4 regions of the Pseudoalteromonas sp. DL2-H2.2 genome follow, and region 4 is predicted to be linked to each of the others. Evidence: predicted binding sites of a transcription regulator. Region 4 holds the regulator's gene; each other region holds the start of a gene.
The links. The regulator sigma-54, encoded in region 4, starts transcription at its own class of promoters, with help from an activator protein. The targets are predictions, from matches to a motif close to GTTGGCACGNNNNTNGNNT.

Region 1 (5,816 bases), on a different contig from region 4:
TGTGTGGGTTTTGTGAAATTTCTCCAACTGCCAAAGTAATGAGCGGCTATCTGGAAATGTCCAACGTGAATCCGGTTCACGAAATGGTAGACATGGTAAACCTTCAGCGTCAGTTTGAAATGCAGATTAAACTGATGAAAACCGCTGAAGAAATTGATGAGCGACACACTTCGCTCCTGCGTATCGTTTAAGAGAGTGAGGTATAGATTATGAACCCAGCATTATGGATCAGTAAAACCGGCCTAGATGCCCAGCAAACTGATATTTCGGTGATTTCGAATAACCTGGCGAATGCCAGCACCGTCGGCTATAAGAAAAGCCGCGCGATATTTGAAGACTTACTCTATCAGAATATTAATCAGCCAGGTGGCCGCTCCTCTCAGGATACAGAGCTACCATCAGGCTTGATGTTAGGTGCGGGTGCCAAAGTGGTCGCAAACCAGAAAAACTTCTCGCAAGGCAATATGCTGAGCACAGAAAACTCACTGGACTGGATGGTTCAGGGGCCTGGTTTTTTTGAAATTCAGATGCCCGATGGCACCATCGCCTACACACGCAACGGCCAGTTTACCACAGATGAAGAAGGCCGAATTGTCACCTCTGGCGCGGGCTTCCCGGTGCAGCCTGAGATGAACGTTCCGGACAATGCCAACTCCATTACTATTTCTCAGGATGGTGAGGTGTCAGTCAGTATCCAGGGCGAAGCCGCTAATACGGTCATAGGTCAGCTGGTTATCAGCGATTTTATTAACCCGTCGGGTCTGGAACCAATCGGTCAAAACCTTTACACCGAAACAGCCGTGAGTGGTGCACCGGTACAGGGTAACCCGGGCGTCGAAGGTCTTGGCTCTATTGTTCAGGGCGCACTGGAAACATCGAACGTTAATGTCACAGAAGAGCTGGTCAACCTGATTGAAACACAGCGAGTTTACGAAATGAACTCAAAAGTGATTAAGTCCGTTGATGAGATGCTTAGCCACATTAACCAACAGCTTTAAATGATTGGGGGCAGTATGGATAAGTTACGTACACTTGGCCTGGTAGCGGCAGGCTGTATAGCACTGAGTGGTTGTACAACAACGCAAAATAAAGATGTTAAGCGGGACGACCCTTACTACGCGCCCATGTACCCGGAAGCGGAAGCGGCACCGGTTGTGCCAACCGGCTCGTTATTCAATGCGTACGCCAACGACTTGTATTCGGATAAAAAGGCGCTTCGCACCGGAGATATTATTACGGTGGTACTGAGAGAGTCGACCCAGGCTTCAAAAGCGGCAAACTCCAAGCTGGACAAAGACAGCGAAGTGGATATCGATCCTATACTTGGGTTAGGTGGTGCGGCAGTCAACTGGGGTAACAAAAGTATTCAGCTGGACGCCGGGTCTAATTCATCCTTTGCGGGAGATGCTCAGGCCAACCAGTCGAATAGCCTGATTGGTAATATTTCTGTCAATGTCATGCGGGTTTTACCCAATGGTAACTTGGTGATCCGAGGCGAAAAGTGGTTGACCTTGAATACAGGTGAAGAGTTTATCCGTCTTGAAGGTCTGGTCAGGCCACAAGATGTGAATGCTGATAATACGGTGGAGTCAAACCGTATTGCGAATGCGCGGATCCAGTATTCAGGTAAAGGCGATACTCAGGAAGTTCAAAGTGCAGGCTGGCTGACGAAGTTCTTTATGAGCGCCATCATGCCATTTTGAGGAAGCAGATTATGAAAGTATTCAACATGCTCGTGCTGGCCATTGCGCTCGTCGGCAGTCAGTTTGCCCATGCAGAGCGGATCAAAGATGTGACTATGGTTGAAGGTGTGCGTTCAAACCAGCTGGTCGGGTATGGCCTGGTGGTTGGTTTGCCCGGCACGGGGGAGCAAACCCGCTTTACTGAACAAAGTTTCAAAGGCATGCTTAATAGCTTTGGTATTACCATGCCAGCAAACCTCAAACCAAAGATTAAAAACGTCGCAGCGGTAGCCGTTCATGCTGAGTTGCCTGCGTTTGTAAAGCCAGGTCAAACAATTGACGTGACCGTGTCTTCCATTGGTAGCGCAGGCAGTTTGCGTGGCGGCACCTTATTGCAGACTTTCCTGAAAGGGGTCGATGGTAATGTCTATGCAATCGCGCAGGGTAGCATGATCGTCGGTGGTTTAGGGGCTGAAGGGCTGGACGGCAGCCGGGTTGTGATCAACACGCCAACCGTTGGACGTATTCCAAATGGTGGCACGGTTGAGCGCGCAGTCAGAAGCCCGTTTACACAGGGAGATCACATTACGTTCAACCTGAACCGTCCCGACTTTACAACGGCGAAGCGTTTGGCTGACACCATCAACGACCTGGTCGGGCCGCAAAGTGCACAGGCGATGGACGCCGCGTCGGTAAGAGTGATCGCTCCGCGAGACCCATCTCAGCGTGTCGCTTATTTATCGACTCTGGAAAATCTGGAATTCACACCCGCAGATACCTCCGCGAAGATCATCGTGAATTCACGTACCGGCACCATAGTCATTGGTAAAGAAGTCAAACTGCAACCTGCGGCCATCACCCACGGTGGCTTAACCGTCACGATTGCTGAGCAAGTGAATGTTTCTCAGCCGCAGCCTTTGGCTGAAGGTGAGACAGTTGCTACGCGTCAGAGTATTGTCGATGTTAATCAGGATGATTCTCGTGCGTTCGTATTTGACCCCGGCTCCAGTTTGGATGACCTGGTGCGGGCTATCAATGCCGTGGGTGCAGCACCTGGCGACTTGATGGCGATCCTTGAAGCGCTAAAAGAAGCCGGCGCGATACATGGTCAATTAGTCGTCATTTGACGCTTCTTTTATAATCAATTAGTTAGCCCCATTTTATGGGGCTTTTTTTTGGCTCAATAATTGCATTGTTATTAGTTATGAATATTGATGTGTTTTTGAGCAATGAATACTGATCCGACTCGCAACCAAAGTTTCTATGACTTAACCGATTTGAACTCGTTAAGACAAGACGCGCTGAAAGGTGCTGGTGATGCCAATGCCTCTGAAGAAGCGTTGCGCAAGGCGGCTCAGCAGTTCGAATCTATTTTCACCCAGATGATGTTATCCAGTATGCGTAAAGCGAATGAGGTACTGGAAGATAAAGATAGTCCGTTTAATTCCAGCAGCGTCAAGTTTTATCGCGATATGCACGATCAGCAGATGTCTATGCAACTGTCCAGTGAGGGGAGCTTAGGTCTTGCTGATCTCATTGTGCAGCAGCTATCACCTAACCGTGATGGTTATATGCCAAGCTCGGTATTGCGCACTGGTGCCGAGTTGCAAAGTGATCGCATTGCCAACGGTGAAGCGAATCAAGCGAGCGTCGAAAAAGAGCGCAAAGCCGAGAAACAGCCTGAGGTGAAAGAGAGTGCGTCCAACGACGTGCAATTCGAAGACCCAGAGTCCTTCATTAATCAGCTTTGGGAGCACGCTAAATCTGCCGCTGCCAAGATTGGTCTGAACCCTGCTGTGATGGTTGCACAAGCTGCACTGGAAACGGGCTGGGGCAAACATATTATTGCGCGTCAGGACGGTGAAAGCAGCTTTAACCTGTTCAACATAAAAGCAGACAAGCGCTGGCAAGGCGATAGCGCCAGTAAAATGACACTCGAGTTTGAGCAGGGTCTGCCCGTCAAAAAACAAGCAAACTTCAGAGCGTATAACTCGCTCAAAGAGAGCATCAATGATTATGTCGATTTCCTGCAAACCAACCCCAGGTATCAGGAGGCCTTAACTAAGACAGACAATCCGGATCAATATCTGGATGCGCTGCAGCAGGCCGGTTACGCCACTGATCCAGATTATGCAGAAAAAATTAAACGTGTGTTGGGCAGAGGAGAATTTCAGTCCATGTTATCAGCGTCAGTGCATCAGGGAGTAAACTAAGATGTCATTTAACCTAATGAATATCGGGTCATCAGGGGTCAGAGCCAGCTCTGAGCTTTTGCAAACGACCAGTAAAAACATCGCAAACCTGAATACCAAAGGCTATGTTCGTGAACGGACTGAACATACCACCATGATCGACAACCTGGTTGGTCGCGGTGAAACCGTGCGTTTGCTTAATGAGTTTGCTCAGAAACAACTTAACCGGGACCTTTCGAGCCAGGCTTATTACGATCAATTTGTAACGGAGGCCACCCGGGTAGATACCTTGTTTGGTGAAGAGTCAAACAACCTCAACCAGAGCATTAACTCCCTGTTCAATAATATGCAAGAGGCGATGAATTTGCCCTCTTCAACGGTTGCGCGCTCGCTGTTTTTGACCGATGCCCAGAACTTGATCGACCAGATGGACCGGTTATCCGGTATTGTGTTTGATCAGAACAATATCGTGAACGAGCAATTATCCATCTATTCTGATGAAGCCAATAACCTGATCCAAAAAATCAGCGATATGAATGGTCAGGTTGCAGCGCTCAATGGCAACAATAGTGATGGCAGTGGCAGTTCATTGCTGAATCAGCGAGATCAGGCCATCAGAGACCTTGCCGAGCTGGTGGATATCGAAACCTTAGACGGTGCTAACGGTGAGAAATTGGTTTTTCTGGGTTCAGGTCAGTCTCTGGTCATGGAAAATGGCAGTTTTAATCTTTTTTCGATGGATGGAGACCCCGATCCTAACCATAAAACACTGACACTTGATGTCCAAGATGGCTCAGCTGTGGCACTAGAAGTCGATCATACTACGCTGAGAGGAAAAGTCGGCGGCCTGATGGCGTTTCGTGATGACATTCTGGTGCCAGCGCAAACTCAGCTTGGTCAAATCGGACTATCGCTTGCCGATGCCTTTAATCAACAAAACCAGTTAGGTATGGATCTCGATGGTAATCTGGGTAGCGATATTTTTTCGCTGCCAACTGTGGGTGGGTTTCCCTATGCCAGTAATACCAGTACGGCACAGTTAACGGCGACCGTTGAACCAGGCAAGGGTAAAGAAGTGCCCGCAACCGACTTCAGAGTGACGTATACCGCGGCAAACACCGTTGAAATTGCAGCTGTAGACAGCAAAGGTAATGTACTGGGATCACCTGTGACGGCAACGGTGAATGCGGGTGTGATCGATTCAAATTCTGTTGCGCCAGGCGTGGATATATTTGGGTTACAAATGAATCTGACGGGTACTGCCAATGTCGGGGATAGCTTTTTGGTTAAGCTCAACTCAGGTACTGCAGGTAATCTGCAGCTGGCTACAGATCGCCCTGAGAGCCTGGCTTTGGCCTCACCTATCAGGACCGAGACCGCAGCCAATAACGTCAGTACGGCGACCATTTCTGTCGGCTCTGTTACTAATACGGATCCCGCTACGAGTAACTTTACAGCGGCACCACCGAGCCTGACTAATGGCACAATTACTCTGACCAAAACGGCAAACGCCAATGAATATCAGATTGTGGATGGCAATGGGACAAGTACCTTTACCATCACACCACCGGCAGAAAATATCCTTGCACAGGCGGGGGGAGCGTATGCCAGCTATGGCTTCGACTTTAATATAGAAGGGACCCCATCGACCGGTGACAGTTACACCATTGAATTCAATACGGGCGGTTTCGATGATAACCGTAATGGTCTGGAGCTGAGTAAACTGCAAAGCTCGGAGCTGGTTCGACAAAATGTAGTTACAACTGCAACAGCAGACAATTTAAAAACCTTCAATGAAGCCTATGCAGGCCTGGTGACGGAAATTGGGGTGGTGGCTAATCAGGCCAAAACCAATGGGGCTGCTTATGAAGCGCTGGCAGCACAATCTGAAGCCTGGTACGAGTCAATGGCTGGGGTTAACCTGGACGAAGAGGCGGCCAAT
Region 2 (5,816 bases), on a different contig from region 4:
TGAGCGTCTGGAGCGGCTGCGGGCACAGGCCACCAGCCGCGCCAAAGACCGCTTTTTGGCGCATCTGAGTCATGAGTTACGCACCCCGCTGACCTCTATCATGGGCTACACCGATCTGTTGCTAACCCGCAGCGAGCTGGACAATATCAAACCTGAGCTGTCTATCATTCACAACAACAGCCAGCATTTACTTAACCTGCTCAATGACGTGCTGGACTTGTCGAAAATCAACGCCGATAGCCTGCAAGTTGAGCCAAGTGAGATCTGCCTGGCCTCGTTACTTGCCGATCTGCACAGCCTGTTTTCCATGGCTGCGGATAAAAAGGGCCTGCAGTTTGAGATTCACACCGACGCGCATTTACCCGCTTATATCGAGTCTGACGAAAAACGTCTTAAACAGGTGCTAATCAACCTGGTTTACAACGCCATAAAATTCACGCCAAGTGGGCAGGTCTCAATTGAAGTGCGGCCAGCCGCTGAAGGTAAGCTCAGTTTTTCGATTGAGGATACCGGCATTGGTATTCCTCAGGATAAACTGACACATATTTTTAAGCCCTTTGAGCAGGTGCAGGACAGTACCACGCGCTCTGAGGAAGGTGCCGGCCTTGGACTGGCCATCAGCTCAGCCCTGATCCGTCTGCTTGGGGGAAGTTTACAGGTTGAGTCAAGCGTGGGCAGCGGCAGTACCTTCAGCTTTACTATTGAGCCGGGCCAATGTTCCGGCCAGCTTGGTCAGCTAGATCTGCTTGGTACCACAGTAAATAGGCCTTCGACAAGGATAACGAATTTATCCGGTAAGGTGCTCATCGTTGAAGATTTGCCCGAAATTCGCCAGTTGCTGGGGCAACTCATTACAGCCACGGGTGCCCAGGTCTGCTTTGCGGAAAATGGCAAAGTTGCGTGTGATTTACTCACTCAGGCTGATGCGGATTTTGACCTGGTGTTTATGGATTTACACATGCCGGTATTAAACGGCAAAGACACCATTGTAAAACTGCGCGCACAGGGCATTAGTACACCGATTATCTCACTGACGGCCGCAGCTCAAAAGGGCAATCTGGATACCCTCAAAGCCCTCGGCTTTAACGATACGCTGACCAAACCTATTAACGTTACTGGGCTTGAATCCTGCTTACAGGATTATTTATCCGCACAACCAGCGCAAGACGGGCTCACTACACAGCCGGGTGATTCACACATCAAAAACAAACGGATTTTACTGGTTGAAGACGACCCGGATGCACGCAACTTAATGAAGCTACTGCTGGAGTCTCTGGAATGTGAAGTCATCGCTGCGGGCAGCTGTGCTGAGGGCCTGAGCGAGCTAGAAAAACACGCAGATTTTGATGTGGTGATGCTGGATCTGAATTTACCCGATGGCTCCGGGCTGGCATTGGTTGCAGCAGCTCATAAGCGCCAGAGCCCGGCTAAACTGGTGGTGGTCAGCGGCAGTGAGCCCGACCCGGACGCCCTGCTCTCTTACCCGGTCAGCCAGGTGTTACTTAAACCCGTTTCGCTTCCCGATTTGGCCGCCATTGTGCAAAGCGCATAAAAAAGGCACGCTGTGCGTGCCTAAAAGTCCAGGGAGTTATCTTTTACATTAAGAGCGTTCATCAACAACGGTCAGCTTGTTGTTAACGCGCTTTACATCGTCTGCATTGGCTGCAATATTCACGACTAACTGTTTCTCGGCGTCTGACTCGACTTCACCGGTAAGCGTCACAGTTTGATTGTCGACATCAACATCGATATCGGTACCACTGATGTCGGTATCAAACAGCAGACGGGTTTTAATCACTGTCGCGATTTTGGCATCAACAAAGTCAGACTCTGCATCGCCTTTGTCCTCTTTATCCTTTTTCTCTGGTACCACAGTTAAACGGTTGTCTACCTCTTTTACACCGTCAATACCAATCAACAGCTCAGTTGCCAGTTTTTTATCAACGCTGTGGTCGACCTTACCTGTGAGGATCACCACGCCGTTTTTCACGTCTGTGTTGATATCGAACGAATTCAGGTTGCCATTGAACAGTAATGTGGCCTCGGCTTTACCGTCTATCCAGGCATCGCTGGCCTCTTTTTCCCACTGATTGTCAGCAGCATTAACCGCAGTAGTTGAAAAAGCCGTAGCAAAAGCTAGAGTTAAAATTGTGCGTTTCATAATCATTCTCCTTGTGGATGAGTTCACTTTCACAGGTGCAGCTTGCATGCCAATTCCCTTAACCATTTAAAATCAAGTAGTTAGGTGATTCCCTCTGCCTTTTGCCTGTATCTTTTACATACCAGCGTGGAACTATTTACTGGCAATTTCTACACAGATCAGCGCGATTTTTACTAACCTATTGAAATTAAATACATCGCTCAATGGCACGCTCCCTGCTGCTATCACCAGATACAAATAAGGAGGCGTTATGTCATTTACATTTACCCCACAAGACTTCTGGTCGCTGATCAACGAAAAGCTCGTCCACTGGGCCGAACTGACGATTAAGAATTTGCCCAACCTGGTCATTGCAACACTCATTTTTATTGTGTTTGTGATTCTGTCTAAATTCCTTGCGCGCTGGCTGCTGACCTTGCTCAAACGCTTGTTTGAGTCAAACCAGATAGCCGGACTGATTGCGGGGATCTGTCGTGTGATCCTGGTTGCGATCGGGTTTTTCTTTGCCCTGGATATTATGGGGCTGTCAAAAGCGGTGGCGTCACTACTTGCCGGTGCCGGCATCATAGGCCTGGCAGTCGGTTTTGCCTTTCAGGATATGACCGAAAACATGATAGCCGGAGTTGTAATGGGTATTCGAAAACCATTTCGGGTTGGCGATGTGGTGGAAGCCGGCGACACCTTCGGCACCGTCCGCCGAATTAACCTGCGCAATACTTTAATTGAGAACTTTTATGGTCAGCTGGCCATAGTGCCCAACAAGATCCTGTTTAAAAATGAATTGATCAACTACTCCCGCCTGGCCACCCGACGAATAGAAATAGAAGTAGGGATCTCTTATGCCGATGATATCGAGCAGGCCGAATCTGTGATAGTGGAGGCCATAAACGAGCTGGATGGCGTCATAAAACAACACGAAACCGATGTGTATGCCTGCGGGTTTGGTGACAGCTCTGTCAATCTGCTGGTGTGGTTCTGGATTGACTATCCCGGTGAGATTGGCTTTATGCAGATGCGCCACAAAGCCATTATTGCAATTCACAGAACCCTGGAAGAAAACGACATTCTTATTCCCTTTCCTATTCGTACGCTGGATTTTAATGCCAAAGGCGGTGCTAACCTGGAGGACATGCAAATCAATATGCGCCAGCGTACACACAAACCGCAAGGTGAGAAAGAAGTACAGAGTCGTTAAGCGTAAAAGTTACAGACTCAAGGTAAAGCTTGCATCGTCCGTTTAATCAAAGAAGCATAAATATATGATATTAAACGAATTTAAAGCTGGCACGGGCAATGCATTAGTCTAAGCAACAAACAAACTTAAGCAATCAAGTAAGGAGTTAAACGATGACACATTCGAACTACGATATGGAACCGTTGAAGGAATTAGTCAAGGTGCTCAATGGTGGCATGGAGTTTTACAAAGACGCCAAAGACAAAGTAGACGATGAGCGCATCAGTGCCATTTTCAACACCATGATCACTGAAAAGGTTCAGGCTATCTCGAAGTTGCAAACCTACGCGCTGATTGATGAAGGCGAGCACGAGACTGACTCTGACATGCTGGTTACGTTGCGTGAGCATTACACTAAGGTGCTGGGTGTATTGAGTACTGACAAAACACACACCTACATATCTCAGCTGGAAGAAGTAGAGGACAAGGTGCTAGATAAAGTGGCCGATGCGCTGGAGCAACAATTACCACCTCAGTGTGTTCAGGACTTAAGACAAGTTCAGGTCCGCATGCAGGCTTGCCATGACGAAATGAAAGCACTTCAGGAATTGACCGCCTAGTTGTACAGGTCACATCACTGACTTAGCAGGGCTGTTGCCCTGCTTAACAAAACACCGACAGGAGGTTCACATGTTACGTTGGTCACTTGGATTTTTAGTACTTGCACTGATCAGTGCCATCTTAGGCTTTGGGGGCATCGCCGGTGCCGCAGCAGGCATAGCACAAATACTGTTCTTTGTGTTTATTGCGCTGGTTTTGCTGTCGTTTGTGCTGCCTGTGATTAAAAAGCCAAACGCTTAGCAGCCGCAAGTAACCTCATTGAATTGATTAAGGAGCACATTATGAACCACATTATTACTGCACTACAAGCCACTTTATTTATCACCATTTTAGGTCTGGCTGGTTGTTCTGACGGCCCGGCAGAAAATGCAGGCGAGCGCGTAGACGAGGCCATCACTGATGTACAGAACAAGGCTGAAGACCTGTGCGAAGAAGCCAAAGAAAACCTTAATGCAGAAAACGAAAACTGCTAACAGAGGGCATGCCAGCTCAACACTGAGCTGGCCCTTTCGTTTACCTTTATTTACTCGCTAACCCCCGCTTGTCTCAGCCTTTTTGTACTTTTGTTTCGAATGTGATTACAATCCCACAACAATTAAGTTAAACACATTTTGGGCCTAGCTCGCTTCACTAATAAACGGGTCACACCCGAATGTCACAAAGGACAGACATGAGAACAATAAAACTAAGCGCTCTTGCCGGAGCTGTTTTACTGGCCAGCGCATGCAGCCAGACGACACCTACACAAAACACAGACACTCAGGCTAGCCAACAACAGGTTCAGCCACCCGTTGCAAAAAAAATACCTCATGTAACCGAGATCCACGGTTACAAACTGGTCGACAATTATCACTGGCTGCGGGATGACACGCGCAGTTCAACTGAGGTGCTGTCTCACCTGGAGCAGGAAAACCGTTACGCCGATGCAAAGCTGGCGCCGATTGATACGCTGCGCACAACGCTGTTTGAAGAAATAAAAAATAAAATCGCCAAAGACGATCGCAGCGTACCGTTAAAACGCGGTGATTATTATTACTTCAGTGAAGTGAAGGGCAGCCAGGAATACCGTGCTTACTATCGCAGCCAACACGCCGATGGCAGTGATGCCACAGAGATTTTTAACGCCAATGAGCGCGCCGAAGGTCAGTCATATTATGGCCTGGGCGCACTGAGTGTGAGTCCGGATGGTAAACTCATGGCGTTTGCGGAAGATACCCTCAGCCGCCGTATCTACACAATCAGCGTGAAAAACCTGGAAACCGGTGAAATCTACACAGACAAGCTCGAAGGCGCAGCACAAAGCATTGAATGGGGCAATGACAATCGCAGCATTTACTATATCAAAAAAGACCCGGTCACTTTGCTCGGTTTTCAGGTCTTTCGCCATGTATTAGGTGAGGACCAGTCAAAAGATGAACTGGTTTACGAAGAAAAAGATAATACTTACTACACTTACCTGACCAAAAGCAAAGACGGCAGTGAGGTCTACATTGTTCACCATGCGACTGAGTCAAAAGGACTCTCTATCCTGGATGCCAATAACCCTAAAGCCAAACCGCAACGTCTGCTGCCACGCACCAAAGGCCACGAGTACGGCCTGCTTAAACAGGGCGATTTCTATTTCATTTACACCAACGACAACGCCGTCAACTTTAAGCTTATGAAAGCCCACAAGAATGACGTAGCGGACAAAGGTAAGTGGAAAACCATCATTGCACATAACCCAGACGCTAAGCTCGAAGAAGTAGAGCTGTTTAATGATCACCTGGTGTATCAGTCTCGCGTTGAAGGCATAGGCACACTGAATGTGTTAAACCTGAAAACCCAAAAACGCCAAACACTGACCTTTAATGATCCTGC
Region 3 (5,816 bases), 620 kb from region 4:
CGCATTGAGCTTATATTTGAGGGCTTCAACGGACACACCAAAATGCAGCGCCATTTCAAAGTGGGCCATTTTCTTACGATGCAGCTTTTTCACTTCTTCATTGGGCATTAATAAGTTGGCAGCAAACTGGTTGGCGAACACTTCTTCCTCGTCTTCGCCGGTAGACGCGCTGGGGCCTCTGAGGTCAATATATTCGTATTCTTTGTCTGTATTGTCAGACTCAATACGGGAAATATAATGGCCAAGCTCATGGGCACAGCTAAAACGCTTGCGATTTAGGTGGTCGTCCTGATGTAACACGATAACCGGATCGGCACCCGCCTCTTTGATCAACGCACCCGACACCTTATCTGGTAGCGCCATTTCTACAACGTCCAGACCAAGCGACTTACAAATGGTCACAGGGTCAACCGGAAACTGACAGTCACACCACAAACGTTTAAGCACCTTTTGCGCTTCATTTCTCGGATCAAGCACCGACAAATCTCCCATTAACCTTACTATGCACCTCAGCATCGCTGAGGTGATGTGTATATTTAAACAGTATAAATTGAAGGCACAATGAAAGCAAAGGACATAATTTACCGCCCTAACCCGTCAGGCTCGCTCAGTAATACGTGACGCGCTCGACTTTGCGTGGTTTAACTTCACCGATATACAAATCGTGAACCCGCTTCATATCCAGCTCCAGCTCTGTGGTATAAATATCGCCAACCGCATAGCTTTTCATTACCTTAGCACCGCGGATCAAGCCCTGTACCTGGCTGCGTAACCCGTCGTTTTGTGCAATTGCGCCCTGTACCGTGGTACTGGCACTTAATCTGTGACCATATACCTGCTCAGCCAGCTCACGATAGGCTTCAAGCTTAGATACCTTAATGGCCATCAGCATTTTTTCTGTGTCGCTGCTGCCGGGCTGTGAACTCAGTGGCGCATAGCCAACCGCCTTAAGCACAGGGTAAGAATCGGGTTTTACATAACTGTATTCAACATGCTTATCTATAATAGAGCTACATCCCGCCAGGCTTAGTCCTGTTGCAACAACACAGAATTTAACCAGGCTGACTATCCGTTGATGCCAAAGCGCTCTAAACTGATTCATAGGGTAACTCCTCTGTGTGGCCCGTTGGCCATATCATCAAGTAAGGTTTCTGTATGCACAAACCTTGCCAACACCATTGGCACGAGACTTGCTGATTCAGTATAGAGATTTGCTTAGAGTTCGGTAATAAAGTCATGAAATTGTCGCGTATTATGAGTGTGTTACTGGCTACCGCCAGTTTTGGGGCCAGTGCAGAGTGGTTTGAAGTAACGGGCTATGCCAATGCGCACACCGAAGATCTGGCCGAAGCACGCCAGGAGGCGGTGCAGGATGCCATCACTCAGGCGCTGATCTTCTCCGGTGCGACCGTATCCAGCGTTCAGACCCTGGCGGATGGCGTGCTCACGCAAGATCAGATCAAGATAAAAAGTCATGGCGAGATCCAACAGATCAACCTGGTTTCTGAACAAAAGCAAGATGGGGTCGTCAGTGTTACTTTGCACCTTGACATCTTCCCCAAACTGGAGCAGTGCGCACAAGCGGCGGTGGCAAAACAGGTGACCATCACACAAAGTCAGCTTATTCAGCCGCATCAGGCACGCCTGGGTCAAATTTTTGACATTGCTAAAGCCACCAGTGAACGCCTTTACCATACACTGGCACAACGCAATCTCACCGTTAAGCCGATCCCCTATCTGGATCATGCGATCAATGCCCGTCCGTTTTTTACCCAACGCTTTGAATACGATGGACAGCTGATCGATTCGCTGACCACCCTAAGTAATAGCCAGTACGTGCTAATGAGCCAGATCACGGACGTTGCTGCGGGAGATAAAACCAACGATGACTACGCATTCTGGCAGGATGAAGAATACGTGCGCAGCTTTAAAATCGACTTTGTTGCATTTGATGCCCTGACCCGAGACAAGGTCTGGCAAAAACACTATGCCGTCAGTGGCGTCTGGCCTTTCGAAAAGACCAAAATTGTTGATGTCTACAGTGATACCTTTTGGCGTACCAACTACGCCAAACAGATCCAGAGCGTTTTTAACAGCGTAGCGCAGGATCTGGACTCGGCACTGTCATGCCTGCCCAGCAAAGGCAAGATCCTGCACCGGGAACAGGGCAAGCTGGTGATCAACCTGGGCCGCAATCATGGTATTGAAATTGGCCAGGTGCTAACAATCTCTCACCGCCGCGACATGCAGGGCTCGACCAACCAGTTTTTTCCGCAAAGTATTAAGACCCTCAATCAGGTGCGTATTACTCAAGTAAATGCACAAAATGCGATTGCCGAGAACATATCAAAGCGCCCGCTGAATAACATTCAGATCAACGATCTGGTGGAAGTCATGGTACAAACCCAGGAAGACTTTGCGCTTTAGCCGCACAACATCAAAAGTACGCTCGATAAAATTAGTCACCCTCTCATGATGAGGATCACTTATCCGAGTTCAGGTCGTTCAGAATGAGGTTTGCTTGCTGTATCGGGGTTGATTTAAAAGAAAAGTAGCTGGCGGCCCCTGCAGGAATCGAACCTGCAACTACCCCTTAGGAGGGGGCTGTTATATCCATTTAACTAAGAGGCCGTGTCGCTGCGAAAAATACTAAGCGTTTTCGCTTAATTGGTCAACCATTTGATTCTTAATACAATAAATGATGTTTTTACGGTGGGTGAGCTGCGGCAAAGGAAAAATCAGCGCTTTGCCGCTAAATGGCTATCTGGCCGCGGTTGCGCCGGAATCTAACACAAAGTAGGGAATAGTCACCATACAGCTGGCAACCACCAGCCGGCTTTCAAAATCGAGCAGCCGCGCATTGACTTCTACGCCCCGGTCGCGATAAATCATAGTACCCGACAGCACGTGGCTGGGCTCGGGTTTACCCGGTAAGGCTCTGCTATCGCGGGAAAACAAAAAATCGCCACTGCGGGTGACCTGGATCTGTTGCTGTGACTTGAAATCCAGCGCAGCATAACCCAGCTTTTGGAAAGCATGGATCAGGTTCTCGGCCAGCTGATTACCCAGCTGATTGCTGCTTCTGAGCGTATCATCAAAGCTCACAAAGCTTGTGACCGCCACGGAATGAGGGTGCACGCCTAATAAAGAGTCGGACAGCTCAAGCGCTATCTGAGATGCATAGTTGGCCACCTGTTTACGGTGTCGTTCGCTGATAAAGCCTGGGTCAATCGGCTGCTCGGCCTCTGGCGCTTGTTCCTCCAGAGCTTCATAAAGCACTTCTATCTCTCTAAACTTGGCCACTTTGGGCGTCATGGGGGTGGTTTCCACTGCCTGTGGCGCCGGCTGTGTCCCCATCATCTGACAGCCACTCAACATGACTATCGACAGCGTTAAGCCACTCAGAATGCGTGTTTTCATGATCACTCACCCGCTCGTTGTAACCGGATCCCTTCGTGGATAGCACCGTCTCTTAGCGCATTCACCACTGACTGAGGTAAAAACCCTTGGGCAGTACCTACTACCACTTTGCTTTGCATACCCACGATCCGGGCATTCACTAAGATCCCCCCCTGATGATGGGTCAAGGTGCCTGCCAGTACGTATTTAAATGGCAGCTCATCAGAGAGCTCTAAAAAGTCACGACTGAAGATAAAATCCCCGTGCTTGGTGACACGCATAAAGTCCGTGGTTTTAAAGTCGATCACCGGAACGCCAAAGTTATGCAACTCATGAATAAAGCTTTCGGCAATCTGGTTGCCAAGCAAGGTCGCATGATTAAAGTCTTCGTCTAAAAAGACAAAACTCGATACCGCCACCGGCGTCTGGTCATTAATGTATTTCACATTACTCACCATGTCCTGCATCAGCTTCTGTACATAGTGCGTCACATTTTTGGCCGCCATGCGTTGTGATACAGACATTTGTTGCACGCCCCTGGGATGAGCCTGAAATTGTTCAGCCGCACTGAATTTGCCCGGTGACGTGGCGGTTTCCTGGTGTTTTGTCATACCCAGTTGTGCGCACCCAAATAAAGTCAGGGTGGGTAACACAAGTGCTATCACAGATTTTTTCATCTTTGTCTCCACTAATACTGGCCGCGATGTAGTTTGCCATCTCGCATCTGGGCTTTTTCATTGCCCCACAGCACCGCCTTGGGCACGGATATGGTCGCCGCGGATGCCGTGCGACTATCAAGCATAGTGATCAATCGCGCATTGATCGTGTAATGCTCGTGGCTTTCACTGATGGTGCCTGTCAGGGCAAGGTCAAATTTATGACGTTCGCGCAGCAGGGCAATATCACGGTTTAATAAGTTATCGGCACTGTCCGACAAAGTTAAAGTGCGTTGTAGCCGAAACTCCACCACTTCCAGGCCCATCTGCGTCACATAGCTGATCAGACTTTCCTGAACCTGGGTGCTTAGGCCACTGCCCTGATTGCTGGCAACGGCATTACCCAGCTGATCAGCCAGATAAAAGCTCGTCACCGCGACAGTCGCGCCCGGTTTAAGCGGACGGCTGTGTTCGCCCAAGGCGGCAGCAAGTTGCCCCATGTATTGATGCAATGTCGGCAAGGGGGGCGCTTGCTCCACCTCTTTTTGTTGCTGCGCTTTTAGCATGCCAGCGCAGCCACTGAGCAGCACCGACAGGGCCAGTGCGACTATCACAGCAGGAAGTTGCATAATGATCACCTCTTTCTATTTGACCAATCAAATGCAAAAAGCGATCCACAATGTATTATAGTCAGTGCTAGAGTGTGACAGGATTGTCTGTGTAATGACTCAACAGACACTGAGGATGAAACGGTTTAAGTTCGGCGCACAACGCCTTACCCTGCTCTTTGCGCTCAAACGCACCGAGTTTAAGCCGAAAATACCTTTGCCCTTTGACCTCTACTTGCTCAACATTGACGGGGTGTTTGCGCAACGCTGGATAATCCTGCAGCAGACGCCGGTGGACCATTTTTAGCTGGCTTTGCTTTCTGGTGGCAGCCAGTTGCACTGCAAACTCCGCTTTGTTGTGATCCTCGACTACAGCCACAGCTTCTTTTTTAGGTGCAGCGGGTATCGGCTGGCTGGGTTGCGCATTCGCAGCCTGTTGCTCTGCACCCGCCTTTGTCGTGTTACTGTCTTGCTCAACAATTCCCGGTGGCTTGCTGATTTGTGCCACCATCACCTCGCTTTGCGGTTGTGCAGGTGCCAGCGCAAGCTGTAACTGGGTACTGAGCAAATTCAAATCCTGCTCAATACTCAATAGTTCATTGACCTGCGGCGCAACTTGCTGCCACTGCGCGATACTGCTCTTCATCTGCTCGACTTGCGTGTTTAACGCCGTCAATTGCTGCTCCAGCTCTGCCAGCCGCTGGTTATCCTGACCAGTGCTGGCACAGCCGCTAAGCAAACTGAGCAAAGGCCATACCAGATAAGGAAATAACTTCATCGCTTGCTCCTTTTATCGTTTTAATTCGGTTTGTTCCAGCTGACACATCACGCCGGCCGTTTTCAAGGTTTCACAACGTTGTGTCAGTTGCGTCGTATCGTCAGCATTTTGGGTAAACTCTATACCCAGCACATAGGTTTCAGCCTTTTCATCAAAAAGATAAAATGGCGGTTCAGGTATCAAATTCGGGTGACGCTTGCGCAAGAGCAAGGCATAGGTTTTTAATACTGCCAGTGAGGTAAAGCGCCCGGCGGCGAGCACTGTGATATCCTGGCTTGACATGGGTTCCAGCTGCAAGTCGACCTCCACCAGCACATCTCCCTGTTGCGATAAAGCCACTTCTACTTGCTCGCTATGTGTCAGACCACGCCGGGT
Region 4 (5,816 bases):
ACTGGTTGAGATGTCAGGCAAAGGCTTAGGTATGACCACGATTGTCGATGCCCAGGGGCAACTCAAGGGCTTGTTCACAGATGGGGATTTACGCCGTATTATTGAACAACGACTTGACTTACACAGCACCCCGATTGAGTCTGTTATGACAAAGCACTGCACCACAGTGACACAAGATATGCTGGCCGCAGAAGCATTGCATATCATGGAGAAAAAACGCATCAATGGCCTAATTGTGATTGATGCACAAGGTTGCCCAATCGGCGCATTAAATATGCAGGATTTACTGCGAGCAGGAGTTTTATAAATGCTGTTTTCCGATCTTTACCAGCCCATAGACGACACCATTGTCCGTAAAGCACAAGCGATTAAACTGCTGATCTGCGACATCGATGGGGTATTTTCCGATGGCCGTATCTATCTGGGTAACCAAGGGGAAGAGCTAAAGGCATTTAATACCAAAGACGGTTTTGGCATCAAAGCGCTGATCAATGGCGGCGTTGACGTTGCCGTGATCACAGGCCGTCATTCACAGATTGTTCAGCAGCGCATGACTAGCCTCAACGTCAAACATATCTATCAGGGGATGGAAGATAAGTTGCAAGGTTACGCTGAGTTGAAAGACACATTGCAACTGGACGATCACGAAATTGCCTATATCGGTGATGATGCACCGGACCTGCCAGTCATGCTCAAAGTGGGCCTGTCTGTTGCTGTGCAAGACGCACATCCGATGGTGATCCGTGCTGCCGACTACAGAACCCTGTTGCCCGGTGGCTATGGTGCGGTGCGTGAACTCACTGATTTACTGCTACTGTGCCAGGGCAAATCGCTGGGTTATGAAGGCAGCAGCGTATGACCGTGCTTCGCGTCTTATTACTGATTGTATTCAGCCTCACTATGCTGTGGCTGTGGTACCCCTATTTATCGCAATCAGGTCAGGTTACCCAACGCTCCGAAGAGGTGCTGGCTAAACCCGATTACGTTGCCATCGACCTGAAACAAACCAATTATGCAGAAAATGGTCAGCTCAGCTATCAAATTACCGCTGACAGAATGGAACTTTATCAGGAGCTTGGTTTCAGCCATTTTACCGCGCCCATCTTTACGCTGCATAACGATCAGCAAAACTGGCAGCTCAAGGCCAATGAAGCCACTCTGTATGGCAATAATACGTTGATCCTGGAAGGGCAGGTACAGGCCACCAATCTGACAGCTGATGCCATGATTAAGCACATCAATGCCGACCATGTGCAGGTCGACATAAACGAAAAACATATGCGCTCTGAACATCCGGTGGAAATTACCGGGCCCAACTTAACGATTTCAGGAAAAGGCCTGGTGGCCGATCTCAACACTGAAATCATTGAACTCATCAACCATACTGAAACAATTTATTATGAGCAATAAATTAACCTGTTCCCTGATCTTACTGTGCACATTAAGTGCGTTTCATCCTGCGGCTTACGCAGAAAACTCACCCGCTGATCAGGTCATTATCAGTTCGGGCACCCAGCTGGCCCAGTTGCAAACCAATATCGGCGTGTTCGAAGAAAACGTCGAAATCATTCACGGCGAGCGTAAGATTCTGGCCGACCGCCTCGAAGTGCATCGCCGCGAAGAGCTTGGGAAAAATAAACAGCTGCTGGTCGCCACAGGCAGCCCAGCTGTGTTTCAGGAGCGTCAGGCCGATGGCACACTACTGAAAGCCACTGCTAAAGAAGTGCGTTATGACGTTGCAAACCGCATGTTGACGATTAAAGGCGGTGCCGAAATCAGCCAGGCGGGACAAAAGATCAGCGCCCAAACCATTGTGTACGACATGGAAAAGAAGCTGATCAGCGCACAACGTGGTGAGCAGGAACAAAACCGTGTTAGAACCATTCTTTTACCCGAAAAAGACAATACCAAGCAACCACAAGAGAAGGGTAATCCGTGAGTAAGTTAACCGCCACGGCACTGGCCAAAAGCTACAAGGGCAGGCAAGTCGTTAAGAACGTTGAATTGAGCGTTGAGGCAGGCAGTATTGTTGGTCTGCTCGGCCCTAATGGCGCGGGTAAAACCACCACCTTTTACATGATTGTCGGCTTGGTGCCCAGTGATAAGGGTAGCATTCACATTGATGATCAAGACATTACCTTGCTGCCTATGCACAGTCGGGCAAGGTTAGGCATTGGTTACCTGCCTCAAGAATCCTCTATTTTTCGTAAACTGACCGTCTATCAGAACCTGATGGCCATCTTGGAAACCCGTAAGGAGCTCAATAAAGAGCAGCGAGAAGTCATCCTCAACGAGTTGTTAGATGAATTTAATATCCAACATATTCGGGATAGCCAGGGTATGGCTTTGTCGGGTGGTGAACGTCGCCGGGTAGAAATTGCACGCGCCCTTGCGGCAGATCCAAAATTTATCTTATTGGATGAGCCTTTCGCTGGCGTTGATCCCATTTCGGTGTTAGATATAAAGAAAATTATCGAACACTTAAAAAACCGCGGCATAGGCGTGCTGATCACCGACCACAATGTACGTGAAACGCTGGACGTCTGTGAGAAAGCTTATATAGTGTCACATGGTGAACTCATAGCAGCAGGCACCCCGGAGCATGTTCTTGCCGATCAAACCGTGCGGGATGTCTACCTAGGTGAGCAATTCAGGCTATAGTTATAAGATTAGAAGTAAATAACAAAAAGGATTGTTAGAGATACATGAGGCAATCGCTACAGCTGCGCATGGGGCAGCAACTGACAATGACACCACAGCTGCAACAGGCCATTCGCCTGTTACAGTTGAGTACGCTAGATCTCCAACAAGAAATCCAAGAAGCGCTTGATAGCAACCCTTTGTTGGAAGTGGAAGAAGGTGAGTCTGAATCACATGACAATGAAACTCAGTCCAAATCGGATACTGAGTTAGAACAACACACAACCAATGATAATGACAGCTTTGAGGACTCGGCTGTCAGTGACTACGAACAAGACAGCGATGCTGCATTAAACAAAGACACAGTCAGTGACGATCTGGCAATGGACGTCACCTGGGACGAGTACATCAGTGCCGCCCCGGCAAGCAGCTCTGGCCCGATGCCAGAAGATGAAACCATCTATCAGGGCAAAACCACTGAGACGCTGCAAGAATATATGATGTGGCAACTAGAGCTCACGCCTTTCAGCCCAACTGACAGAGCCATCGCTTTGGCGATAGTGGAAGCCGTTGATGATGCTGGCCTGCTGACAATCAGCTGTGAAGACATTGTCGAGAGCATGAATCAAGACAATGACGACGAACACATAGAACTGGACGAAGTTGAAGCCGTACTGAAACGGGTGCAATTATTCGATCCCGTTGGTATTGCTGCGCGCAGCTTGCAGGAATGCTTGTGTATCCAGCTCAACCAGTTTGATCGCAACACCCCCTGGCTCACTCAAACCAAAGAAATCCTGACTGAACACATTGATTTGCTGGCTAGCCGCGATTATCGCACTTTGATGAAAAAGACCAAGCTCAAAGAAGCGGATCTGAAAGAAGTAATGACCCTGATCCACAGCCTGAATCCGAAACCTGCTGCCAGCATAGTGCAAGAAGAAGCGGACTATGTGATCCCGGATGTGTCGGTGAAAAAGGTGAAAGGACGCTGGGTTGTTGAGCTCAACCCGGACTCAATGCCAAAAATCAGAGTGAACGATCACTACGCCGCTATGTCTCGCTCCGTCAAGTCGAGCACCGATAGCCAGTTTATTCGCTCGCACCTGCAAGAGGCAAAATGGTTCATCAAGAGCCTGGAAAGTCGTAACGAAACTTTATTAAAAGTTACTAATTGCATTGTGCAGCAACAACAGGCATTCTTTGAACATGGCCCCGAGGCAATGAAGCCGATGGTACTCAATGATGTGGCCGAAATGGTCGACATGCATGAGTCCACGATTTCACGTGTCACTACGCAAAAGTATATGCACACGCCACGCGGTATCTATGAGTTGAAGTATTTCTTCTCAAGCCATGTCAGCACTGAAAACGGAGGAGAATGCTCTTCGACTGCAATCAGAGCATTGATCAAAAAGCTAATTGCCGCTGAAAACACAGCTAAGCCATTAAGTGACAGCAAAATAGCGGATGTATTGGCAGATCAAGGGATCAAAGTGGCTAGACGTACAATTGCCAAATACCGAGAGTCTTTGGCTATCCCACCGTCGAATCAGCGTAAAAGCCTGATTTAGACGTAACTACAGAAGGAAAATGCTTATGCAACTAAATTTAACTGGTCGACATGTAGAAATCACCGATTCGTTAAGAGACTATGTAACAAACAAGTTTGCGAAGCTAGAAAGGCACTTTGATCACATCAATAATGTGCATGTTATCCTAGATGTCGAAAAGCTGATCCAAAAAGCAGAAGCCACACTACATGTGAACGGGGGAGAAATCTTTGCCTCAACCGAACACCGGGATATGTATGCCGCAATAGACGGACTTATCGACAAGCTTGATCGCCAGGTGATCAAGCATAAAGAGAAGCTAACTCGACACTAATCATGAAACTAAGCTCATTGATTTCACAGGACTGCAGCAAAGCTGCGGTCCTTTTTAATAGCAAAAAACGCATTCTAGAGTACATCAGTGAACTGGCTCACAGCCAGCTTCCTGACAGTAATGCCCATGATATCCTGGACGCTTTACTGAGCCGTGAAAAACTCGGTAGTACCGGCATAGGTAAAGGGATCGCGCTGCCACATGGCCGCCTGCCTGGCATAGATAAAGTGGTCGCCATGCTGCTGGTTAACCAACAAGGCATTGCCTTTGACGCCATCGACAATCAACCCGTCGACATTTTTGTGGCACTCATCGTACCCGAGGGAGAAAATCAACAACATTTGCAGACCTTGGCAACAATCGCTGATAAACTTAAAAACAAGGTGTTTTGTAAACGAATCAGACAAGCTCACAATGATCAGGAGTTATTTGCGATAATTGAAGAGTTTGACAACTAACGGAGAGTTTCAGTGCAGCTAATTATTGTCAGTGGTCGTTCCGGCTCGGGTAAATCAGTCGCCCTTCGCGTACTGGAAGACCTGGGCTATTACTGCGCAGATAATATCCCAGTTAACCTGCTACCAGCATTAGTACGCAGCGTATCAGACAGTTATGATAAAATTGCTGTGAGCGTTGACGTACGTAACCTGCCAAAAGATCAGCAAGAGCTTGACGATATTCTAGAATACCTGCCTGGATTTGCCGAGCCCAATATTTTCTACCTAGATAGTGAAGACCAAATTCTGATCCGTCGTTTTTCCGAAACGCGTCGTCTGCATCCACTGTCGCTGGCCGATTTGTCGCTGGACAAAGCGATCAAGAAAGAAAAAGAGCTGCTTGATCCGCTTATCCGCCGTGCCAATATCACCATAGATACCACAGATATGAGCATCCACCAGCTGGCGGAGCGGATCCGGGAAAAAATTCTCGGTAAAAAAGACAAACAATTAATCATTACCTTTGAATCTTTTGGCTTCAAACATGGTATTCCGAAAGAAGCGGACTACGTCTTCGACGCCCGTTTTTTACCTAACCCACACTGGGAGCCAGAGCTTAAGCCTTTGACAGGTTTAGATAAACCCGTCATTGATTACTTGGCCAGCCACAGCCTGGTGCAAAAGTTTACCTGGCAGATCCAAACCTTTGTGCAAACCTGGTTGCCACACCTGGAGCGCAATAATCGCAGCTATCTGACTATCTCTATAGGCTGTACCGGCGGGCAACACCGCTCCGTCTATCTTGCCCAGACTTTGGGTGAGCGTTTTGCTCGTACTCATAGCAATGTGAAA

Region 1: flgJ (flagellar assembly peptidoglycan hydrolase FlgJ) is a predicted target of sigma-54. The motif match lies at 2,857-2,875, and genes of this name have one in related genera.
Region 2: L1285_RS19555 (BON domain-containing protein) is a predicted target of sigma-54. The motif match lies at 2,197-2,215, and genes of this name have one in related genera.
Region 3: L1285_RS02650 (flagellar assembly protein T N-terminal domain-containing protein) is a predicted target of sigma-54. The motif match lies at 1,178-1,196, and genes of this name have one in related genera.

The regions. Positions count from the first base shown of each region.
Region 1 covers NZ_JAKGBD010000009.1:4,067-9,882, forward strand. The annotation lists gene L1285_RS15310 (flagellar basal body rod protein FlgF) at 1-191, shown strand, start outside; gene flgG (flagellar basal-body rod protein FlgG) at 210-998, shown strand; gene flgH (flagellar basal body L-ring protein FlgH) at 1,014-1,703, shown strand; gene L1285_RS15325 (flagellar basal body P-ring protein FlgI) at 1,715-2,809, shown strand; gene flgJ (flagellar assembly peptidoglycan hydrolase FlgJ) at 2,912-3,895, shown strand; gene flgK (flagellar hook-associated protein FlgK) at 3,897-5,816, shown strand, end outside.
Region 2 covers NZ_JAKGBD010000014.1:68,119-73,934, reverse strand. The annotation lists gene L1285_RS19560 (hybrid sensor histidine kinase/response regulator) at 1-1,552, shown strand, start outside; gene L1285_RS19555 (BON domain-containing protein) at 1,601-2,161, opposite strand; gene L1285_RS19550 (mechanosensitive ion channel family protein) at 2,412-3,356, shown strand; gene L1285_RS19545 (PA2169 family four-helix-bundle protein) at 3,509-3,955, shown strand; gene L1285_RS19540 (DUF1328 family protein) at 4,026-4,196, shown strand; gene L1285_RS19535 (hypothetical protein) at 4,238-4,429, shown strand; gene L1285_RS19530 (S9 family peptidase) at 4,627-5,816, shown strand, end outside.
Region 3 covers NZ_JAKGBD010000002.1:17,126-22,941, forward strand. The annotation lists gene L1285_RS02640 (ImmA/IrrE family metallo-endopeptidase) at 1-477, opposite strand, end outside; gene L1285_RS02645 (LPP20 family lipoprotein) at 608-1,102, opposite strand; gene L1285_RS02650 (flagellar assembly protein T N-terminal domain-containing protein) at 1,237-2,427, shown strand; tRNA gene L1285_RS02655 (tRNA-Arg) at 2,557-2,631, opposite strand; gene L1285_RS02660 (FlgO family outer membrane protein) at 2,761-3,420, opposite strand; gene L1285_RS02665 (FlgO family outer membrane protein) at 3,423-4,076, opposite strand; gene L1285_RS02670 (FlgO family outer membrane protein) at 4,088-4,684, opposite strand; gene L1285_RS02675 (SPOR domain-containing protein) at 4,752-5,441, opposite strand; gene L1285_RS02680 (carboxypeptidase-like regulatory domain-containing protein) at 5,454-5,816, opposite strand, start outside.
Region 4 covers NZ_JAKGBD010000002.1:633,673-639,488, forward strand. The annotation lists gene L1285_RS05505 (KpsF/GutQ family sugar-phosphate isomerase) at 1-307, shown strand, start outside; gene kdsC (3-deoxy-manno-octulosonate-8-phosphatase KdsC) at 308-859, shown strand; gene lptC (LPS export ABC transporter periplasmic protein LptC) at 856-1,410, shown strand; gene lptA (lipopolysaccharide transport periplasmic protein LptA) at 1,400-1,939, shown strand; gene lptB (LPS export ABC transporter ATP-binding protein) at 1,936-2,661, shown strand; gene L1285_RS05530 (RNA polymerase factor sigma-54) at 2,706-4,214, shown strand; gene hpf (ribosome hibernation promoting factor) at 4,240-4,527, shown strand; gene L1285_RS05540 (PTS sugar transporter subunit IIA) at 4,530-4,985, shown strand; gene rapZ (RNase adapter RapZ) at 4,998-5,816, shown strand, end outside.